Pleomorphomonas sp. PLEO: one gene and its partner. The protein of the gene in region 1 binds, or shares a complex with, the protein of each later gene. Links are inferred from orthologs where the notes say so. Each region holds a gene or a part of one and is shown in the gene's direction. Other genes may lie near its edges.

Region 1 (5,795 bases):
TCTTTGGAGCGGCCCTGAAGATTCGCCTCAAGGGATTCGCTTGCCAAATAGAGCCTCGACGCCGGTAGGATTCGGGAGGAGGAGTCGTTGATCCGCCTCGTCATACGGTCCAAAAGGGCAGGGTGGATTGCATTTGTTGCGCCGAACTGTCATGGAATTTCCGCTTCATGCGCGCATTCCTCCGCGGTGTCCGCAGAAGGCCGAGGTTTCCGCCTTTTTTGCGTGGCCGACTTGACGGTTGGGGATTGTTTGAGTAGTGTCCGCGCCACTTGAAGAGTTGGTCTGTAACGGCTGATCGATCACTGGTCCTTAAACCTTTGATCAAGCGCCGTTAAACGCTACTCGCTCCACTGGTGGTGAAAGCTGTTGTACGCACGAACGGTGCCGTTTGGCATTGTTCCTCTGCTTTCCGCCGCGCCGGACGTGAGATTTCACGTTATCGGCGCGCTTCGTTTTGTGCGGGCGGTGAGCGGAGAGTTGCGAATTTGGTCAGGGAGCTGACCTGTTGCCTTGGTTTTGGCGACGGTTGGTTCTGAAGGAAGTGTAGTTCCGGTTTTAAGCTCCGGACGTTTGGATTGAAGGTGAAGGATGCCGACGATCAATCAGTTGATCCGTAACCCGCGCGTGGCGCCGGTTTACCGCGAGAAGGCCCGCCATCTTGAGGCCTGCCCTCAGAAGCGCGGTGTCTGCACACGCGTCTATACAACGACCCCGAAGAAGCCGAACTCGGCTCTGCGTAAGGTCGCCAAGGTTCGTCTGACCAACGGCTACGAGGTCATCGGTTACATTCCTGGTGAAGGTCATAACCTTCAGGAGCACTCCGTCGTCATGATCCGTGGCGGCCGCGTCAAGGATCTTCCCGGCGTGCGCTATCACATTCTGCGCGGCGTGCTCGACACGCAGGGCGTCAAGAATCGCAAGCAGCGCCGCTCCAAGTACGGCGCTAAGCGTCCGAAGTGATCCCTGGCCGGATCTGCGCGTGAAGCCGGATCCGGTCGGTCTTATTTTGCTATACCCGGAGACGAAGTATGTCCCGTCGTCACAGTGCAGAGAAGCGCGAGATCAATCCCGATCCGAAGTTCGGTGATATCGTCGTTTCCAAGTTCATGAATTCGATCATGCAGGACGGCAAGAAGTCCGTTGCTGAAGCGATCGTCTATGGCGCCTTCGATAGCATCGAAACCCGCACCCGCCAGAGCCCGGTCCAGACCTTCCATCAGGCGCTTCACAACGTGATGCCGCAGATCGAAGTTCGGTCGCGCCGCGTCGGTGGTGCCACCTATCAGGTTCCCGTCGAGGTCCGCACCGAGCGCCGTCAGGCTCTCGCCATTCGCTGGCTGATCACGGCTGCCCGCGGCCGCAACGAGAAGACGATGGTCGATCGCCTGTCGGGTGAGCTGATGGACGCCGCCAACAACCGCGGTACCGCCGTCAAGAAGCGCGAAGATACGCACCGGATGGCTGAAGCCAACCGCGCCTTCTCGCATTATCGCTGGTAAGCCGGACAGGCGGAGACGAACATGGCTCGTACGCATAAGCTCGAGGACTACCGCAACTTCGGCATCATGGCCCACATCGATGCGGGCAAGACGACGACGACGGAACGCGTCCTTTACTACTCGGGCAAGTCCCACAAGATCGGCGAAGTGCACGACGGCGCTGCCACCATGGATTACATGGAGCAGGAGCAAGAGCGCGGCATCACCATCACGTCGGCTGCCACCACCACCTTCTGGAACGGCAAGCGCCTCAACATCATCGACACCCCAGGCCACGTCGACTTCACCATTGAAGTCGAGCGTTCGCTGCGTGTGCTCGACGGTGCTGTCTGCGTGCTGGACTCCAACCAGGGCGTCGAGCCGCAGACCGAGACTGTGTGGCGCCAGGGCGACAAGTACAACGTGCCGCGCATTGTCTTCTGTAACAAGATGGACAAGACCGGCGCCAACTTTGACCAGTGCCTGAGCGACATCAAGACCCGCCTCGGTGCGCGTCCGATTGCTCTGCAGCTGCCGATCGGTTCGGAGTCGAACTTCAAGGGCATCGTCGACCTCATCCGCATGAAGGCGGTCGTGTGGGAAGACGAGCAGCTCGGCGCTAAGTTCCACGACGAAGAAATCCCGGCCGACATGCTCGAGCGCGCCAAGGAATCGCGCGCCGAACTGATCGAAGCCGCCGTCGAGTTGGATGACACCGCCATGGAGGCCTACCTCGAGGGCAACGAGCCCGATGAGGCGACCCTTAAGCGGCTGATCCGCAAGGCGGTTCTGATTTCCGCCTGGTTCCCGGTTCTTGCTGGCTCGGCCTTCAAGAACAAGGGCGTGCAGACGCTGCTCGACGCTGTCGTCGACTACCTGCCGTCGCCGGTTGATGTGCCGCCGACCAAGGGTATCGATCCGAAGACGGAAGAAGAGATCGTTCGTCTCTCGTCCGATGACGAGCCGCTCGCCATGCTCGCCTTCAAGATCATCGAAGATCCCTATGGCGTGCTGACCTTCGCTCGCGTCTATTCAGGCGTGCTGCAAAAGGGTTCGACCGTCCTGAACTCGACCCGCGAGAAGCGTGAGCGCGTCGGTCGCATGGTTCAGATGCATGCCGACACCCGTGAGGACGTCGAGGAAGCCCGTGCTGGCGACATCGTCGCCTTCGTTGGCCTCAAGGACACCCGCACCGGCGACACGCTCTGTGACCCGTTGAAGCCCGTCATCCTTGAGAAGATGGAATTCCCCGAGCCGGTCATCGAGATGGCCGTCGAGGCTGCTACCAAGAGCGAGCAGGAGAAGCTTTCCATGGCTCTCCAGAAGCTGGCTTCCGAGGATCCGTCCTTCCGCGTCTCCACTGATCAGGAGTCGGGCCAGACGATCATCAAGGGCATGGGCGAGCTTCACCTCGACATCAAGATCGACATTCTCCGTCGTGCTCCGCACAACATCAAGGTGAACGTCGGCGCCCCGCAGGTTGCCTATCGCGAGACCATCCGCAAGAAGACCGAGATCGACTACACCCACAAGAAGCAGACCGGTGGTACTGGTCAGTTTGCCAAGGTGAGTTTTGTCGTCGAACCGGGCGAAGTCGGTACAGGCTTCGTATTCGAGAACAAGATCATCGGCGGTGTGGTTCCCAAGGAATACATCCCCGGCGTCGAGAAGGGCTTGAACTCGGTGATGACCTCTGGTCCGATCGCCGGCTTCCCGGTGGTCGACGTCAAGGTGACGCTGATCGACGGTGGCTATCACGAGGTTGACTCTTCGGCCATCGCCTTCGAAATCGCCTCCCGCGCCGCTCTGCGTGAAGCGATGGAAAAGGCTTCGCCGGCTCTGCTGGAGCCGATCATGAAGGTCGAGATCGTGTCGCCGGAAGAGTACGTCGGTTCCGTCATCGGCGACGTCAACTCCCGTCGCGGCCAGATCCAGGGCCAGGACATGCGCGGCAACGCCAATGTCATCACGGCCTTCGTTCCGCTCGCCAACATGTTCGGTTACGTGAACCAGCTCCGTTCGATGAGCCAGGGACGCGCCAGCTACACCATGCAGTTCGACCACTACGAGCAGGTCCCGGCTGCGGTCGCTCAGGAAGTCCAGGCCAAGTACGCCTGAGTTCCGGACCGTTGACCTCACCCGCTTACACGAGACAAAGGAAGATATCCGATGGCCAAGGAAAAGTTTTCGCGGACGAAGCCGCACTGCAACATCGGCACGATCGGTCACGTTGACCACGGCAAGACGTCGCTGACCGCGGCGATCACGAAGGTTCTTGCCGAGACGGGCGGCGCGACGTTCAAGGCCTATGATCAGATCGACGCGGCTCCTGAAGAGAAGGCGCGTGGCATCACGATCAACACGGCTCACGTCGAGTACGAGACGAAGAACCGTCACTATGCGCACGTGGATTGCCCAGGCCACGCCGACTATGTGAAGAACATGATCACCGGCGCGGCTCAGATGGACGGCGCGATCCTGGTGGTTTCGGCCGCCGACGGCCCGATGCCCCAGACCCGCGAGCACATCCTGCTGGCCCGTCAGGTCGGCGTTCCGGCGATCGTCGTCTACTTGAACAAGTGCGACATGGTCGACGATCCCGAGCTGCTTGAGCTGGTGGAGATGGAAGTGCGCGAGCTTCTTTCGTCCTACGACTTCCCCGGCGACGACATTCCGATCGTCAAGGGTTCGGCGCTGGTTGCCCTCGAGGGCGGCGATCCGGTCCTCGGTCATGACTCGATCCTCGAGCTGATGACCCAGGTCGATGCCTACATTCCGCAGCCGGACCGTCCGATCGACCAGCCGTTCCTGATGCCGATCGAAGACGTGTTCTCGATCTCCGGCCGTGGCACCGTGGTGACCGGTCGTGTCGAGCGCGGCATCGTCAAGGTTGGCGAGGAAGTCGAGATCGTCGGCATCCGTCCGACCACCAAGACGACGGTGACCGGCGTTGAAATGTTCCGCAAGCTGCTCGATCAGGGCCAGGCTGGCGACAACATCGGCGCTTTGCTGCGCGGCACCAAGCGTGAAGACGTCGAGCGCGGTCAGATCCTGTGCAAGCCGGCTTCTGTGAACCCGCACACCAAGTTCAAGGCGGAAGCCTACATCCTGACCAAGGAAGAGGGTGGCCGTCACACGCCGTTCTTCACCAACTATCGCCCGCAGTTCTACTTCCGCACGACCGACGTGACGGGCGTGGTGACGTTGGACGAAGGTGTCGAGATGGTGATGCCGGGCGACAACGTGACGATGAACGTCCAGCTGATCGTTCCGATCGCCATGGAAGAGAAGCTCCGCTTCGCCATTCGTGAAGGCGGTCGTACCGTCGGCGCAGGCGTCGTCGCTTCCATCGTCGAGTAATTGATCGTTTCGAGGTGATACGGGGCGGAGTTCGCTCCGCCCACGTCCCCTCTAGAGGTAAAGAAATGAACGGTCAGAATATCCGTATCCGTCTCAAAGCGTTCGATCATCGTATCCTCGATGCTTCGACGCGCGAGATCGTCAACACGGCCAAGCGCACGGGCGCACAGGTCCGGGGCCCGGTTCCGCTTCCGACTCGTATCGAGAAGTTCACGGTCAACCGCTCGCCCCATATCGATAAGAAGAGCCGCGAACAGTTCGAGATGCGCACCCACAAGCGCCTCCTGGACATCATCGATCCGACCCCGCAGACCGTGGACGCGCTGATGAAGCTCGACCTCGCGGCCGGCGTGGACGTCGAGATCAAGCTCTGAGAACAAGAGCCGGGTTGAGAGAGAACGCTATGCGCTCAGGTGTCATTGCACAGAAGGTCGGCATGACCCGCGTCTACAACGACGCAGGCGAGCATGTTCCCGTGACGGTTCTCAAGCTTGAGAACTGCCAGGTAGTTGCTCACCGTACCGAAGAAAAGAATGGCTATACCGCGATCCAGTTGGGAGCCGGTACTGTCAAGGTTAAGAATGTCTCGAAGGCGATGCGCGGCCACTTTGCCGTGGCGCAGGTCGAGCCGAAGCGTGAAGTTGCCGAGTTCCGGGTTTCTCCCGAGAACCTCATCGAGGTGGGTGCCGAACTAACGGCCGATCACTTCGTTGCTGGGCAGTTCGTCGACGTTACCGGTACCTCGATTGGTAAGGGTTTCGCCGGCGCCATGAAGCGCTGGAACTTCCACGGCGGTCGCGCCACCCACGGTAACTCGGTCTCGCACCGCTCGCTGGGTTCGACCGGTCAGCGTCAGGATCCGGGCAAGGTCTTCAAGAACAAGAAGATGCCTGGCCACATGGGCGATGAGCGCGTGACCACGTTGAACCTGAAGATCGTGCGCACCGACGCCGATCG
Region 2 (2,998 bases), 940 kb from region 1 along the record:
TCGGTAACCAGTATTTTCGCGAGATGCATGAGATCCTGTCGATGTTCCTGATCGTGCCCTTCGGGCTGCATGTCTGGCGCAATTGGCGGACGCTCTTAAGTTATTTCCGCCGCTCGGCCATGTGGGTCTCGACCGTCGTCTGCCTCGTCGCCGCCGGTGCCTTCGCTTATGAGGGCGCGGGAGCCTCGGCAGGCGGCAATCCGCGCATGGCCGCCTTTGGCGCCCTCAACAACGCCTCGATGACGGCGCTGGCCGCGCTTGCCCGTACCGACGAGGCGACGGTAACGGCGCGGCTCAAGACGATCGGTGTCGACGTGACGTCGGCGGAAGACACGGTGGCCAGTCTCGCCAAGGCATCCGGACGCGATAGCTTCGATCTGTTGGGCGCGGCCTTGACCTCCGCTTCCCCCGTCGGCCAGCCCGCGCCGTGAGCCCGGCAAAGCCGGCAAACTCGACCAAAGGGGAGGTTCATCACGAATCCTCCCCTTTTTGCTTTGTGCCTGCGGGGAAGTTTGCTATGGAGACCCCGCTTCGAGCATCGGAGGCGATGATCGGTGTGGTTTAGATCGCGGGCGTGGTGGAATTGGTAGACACGCTGGATTTAGGTTCCAGTGGCGCAAGCCGTGGGGGTTCAAGTCCCTTCGCCCGCACCAGATCGGCCCACCGTGATCGAGGGTGATGCGGTCGGTGTCAGGTACGTCTCCAAGGCGTCCCGCCGGTGGTGAAGACAGAATTGAACCGCTTCTTCGGGCCGGGTCGGCAGGGAAAACCTCCGGAACGGTCTGTGAGGCGTTCTCGGGATCAGAGACGAAAGAACACATCCATGCAGGTGACTGAAACCTCGACCGAAGGCCTGAAGCGCGAGCTCAAGATCGTCATCACGGCCTCAGAACTCGCCGAAAAGCTCGATGCCTATCTCGAGGACATGAAGGGGCGCGCCCAGATTCGCGGCTTCCGCCCCGGCAAGGTTCCCAAGGCTCACCTCAAGAAGCTCTATGGCAAGTCGGCCATGGCCGAGATCGTCAACACCGTGATCGGCGAGACGTCGAACAAGGCCCTCGAGGAGCGCTCCGAGAAGGCTGCTATGCAGCCGCAGATCAAGCTCTCCGACGAAGATGCCGAGAAGATCCTGTCGGGTGACCTCGATCTTGCCTACGATCTCTCCTACGAGATCGTGCCCGAGTTCGAACTGGCGTCGCTCGACGGCATTGCCATCGAGCGTCCGGTTGTCGAGGTAGCTGATTCGGAAGTCGACGAGCGCCTGACCCAGATCGCCGAGGGTGCCCGTTCCTACGTCGCCCGCGAGGAGGGTGTTGCCGCCGAGAATGGCGACCGCCTGACCATTTCCTATCTCGGCAAGATCGATGGCGAGCCCTTCGACGGTGGCGCCGACGACCGCGCCGCCATCTTCCTTGGCCAGGGGCGCTTCATCCCCGGCTTCGAGGAGCAGTTGATCGGCGCCAAGGTCGGCGACAAGAAGGTCATTGAAGTGACCTTCCCCGAGGACTATCAGGCCAAGCATCTGGCCGGTAAGCCCGCCACCTTCGATATCGAGGTGTTCGAAGTGGCCGCCCCTGGCGAGCTGGCGCTCGACGACGACTGGGCCAAGACGCTCGGCATGGACAATCTCGATGCGCTGAAGGACATCGTCAAGCAGCAGATCGAGTCGCAGAACGGCGGCCAGACCCGCCAGAAGGTGAAGCGCCAGCTGCTCGACGCCCTTGATGGCCAGTATTCCTTCGAGCTGCCGGCAACGCTGGTGGAGCAGGAATTCAACGCCATCTGGAATCAGGTCGAGGCGGAAATGAAGTCCGCTGGTAAGACCTACGAGGACGAAGAGACCACCGAGGAGAAGGCCCGCGCCGACTATCGCAAGATCGCCGAGCGTCGCGTCCGTCTCGGTCTTGTGCTGTCGAAGTTCGGCGAGCGCGAGAAGGTGCAGGTCAACGAGCAGGAACTGCAGCGCGCTCTGATCGAGCGGGCTCGCCAGTTCCCCGGTCAGGAGAAGGCCGTGTTTGACTTCTACCGCCGCGATGCCAACGCGCTTGCCTCGCTGCAGGCGCCGGTGTTCGAAGAGAAGGTGGTCGACGTTCTTCTCGGTCTCATCAAGGTCACCGACAAGACGGTCACCAAGGAAGAGCTGTTCAAGGACGACGAGGAAGAAGCCGTCTGATCGGCTTCTCCGCTTCTCCTATGACGAAATTCCGCGGCCGGGGCGGTGACGCCCCGGCCCGTTGCGTTTTGTGTCGGGCAGCTCTGCGTGTGGTTCCTGCCGCTTGCAGAGTTTGCCGGCGATGCATACGTGGCTTTCATGGAAGGTTCCCCAAAGCCTATATGAGGCATGGAGGGGCCGTACACCATGCAGCGAAAATTCAGAGGCTTTGGTGTAGCCAAGTGCCGGGTTGGGATGTAACGATCACGGCAAGAGTGATTTGAGGGCGACGTCACCGCTGATCCACCAAGCCTCAAGAGGCCATGGAAGGGCGGTTCGTTCGTCGAACGCCGAGGGAACGTATGAAGGATCCTGTCGATTTCACCATGAGCACGTTGGTCCCGATGGTCGTCGAGCAGACGAACCGTGGCGAGCGCGCCTATGACATTTTTTCGCGCCTCCTCAAGGAGCGGATCATCTTCATTACCGGCGGGATTGATGACGGTGTTGCGACACTTGTCAGTGCCCAGCTTCTGTTCCTTGAGTCGGAGAATCCCAACAAGGAGATCTCCCTCTATATCAATTCTCCCGGTGGCTACGTGACGGCGGGCCTCGCCATCTATGACACCATGCAGTTCATCCGTCCGAAGGTGGCGACGCTTTGCATCGGGCAGGCCGCTTCAATGGGATCGCTGCTTCTTTGCGCTGGCGAGCCCGGCATGCGCTTCTCGTTGCCCAACGCGCGTATCATGGTTCACCAGCCGTCGGGTGGCTTCCGGGGCCAGGCGGCGGATATCATGTTGCACGCCCAGGAAATCCTGAAGCTGAAGCATCGCCTCAACCAGA

Evidence for each region. Proteins that work in one complex are often made in the same cells at the same time.
Region 2: the proteins of rpsG (region 1) and tig are in contact, whole or in part, in a crystal structure (PDB 3GTY), measured with the Thermotoga maritima proteins. The link is inferred for Pleomorphomonas sp. PLEO from one-to-one orthologs. Residues at the interface, in WP_004081843.1 of Thermotoga maritima: Lys34, Lys52, Lys55, Glu59, Arg62, Gln63, Glu66, Asn67, Lys69, Val71, Arg95, Ala109, Lys110, Lys111, Gly112, Arg113, Pro114, Glu117, Glu121, Ile124, Ala125, Tyr127, Asn128, Asn129, Thr130, Gly131, Lys135, Asp139, Arg142, Met143; in WP_004081061.1 of Thermotoga maritima: Glu122, Val124, Val129, Leu130, Tyr133, Glu188, Gly259, Ile262, Tyr263, Glu266, Ser270, Glu273, Gln274, Glu277, Arg308, Gln311, Ile312, Ser315, Tyr316, Glu325, Arg329, Arg336, Leu363, Phe366, Trp367, Arg373, Leu377, Arg381, Leu384, Glu387.

Annotation. Positions count from the first base shown.
Region 1 is NZ_CP166625.1:4,089,051-4,094,845, reverse strand. The notes cover bases 69-2,763. They hold rpsG (30S ribosomal protein S7), read left to right. Parts: upstream 69-1,028; coding sequence 1,029-1,499; downstream 1,500-2,763. Other genes in these bases: fusA (elongation factor G), read left to right, coding at 1,521-2,763; rpsL (30S ribosomal protein S12), read left to right, coding at 589-960. Outside these bases: more of fusA, read left to right, coding at 2,764-3,596; tuf (elongation factor Tu), read left to right, coding at 3,648-4,838; rpsJ (30S ribosomal protein S10), read left to right, coding at 4,904-5,212; rplC (50S ribosomal protein L3), read left to right, coding at 5,242-5,795.
Region 2 is NZ_CP166625.1:3,156,463-3,159,460, forward strand. It holds tig (trigger factor), read left to right. Parts: upstream 1-823; coding sequence 824-2,173; downstream 2,174-2,998. Other genes in the region: AB6N07_RS14605 (DUF4405 domain-containing protein), read left to right, coding at 1-431; AB6N07_RS14620 (ATP-dependent Clp protease proteolytic subunit), read left to right, coding at 2,515-2,998. UniProt on the Bacillus subtilis protein: Involved in protein export. Acts as a chaperone by maintaining the newly synthesized protein in an open conformation. Functions as a peptidyl-prolyl cis-trans isomerase.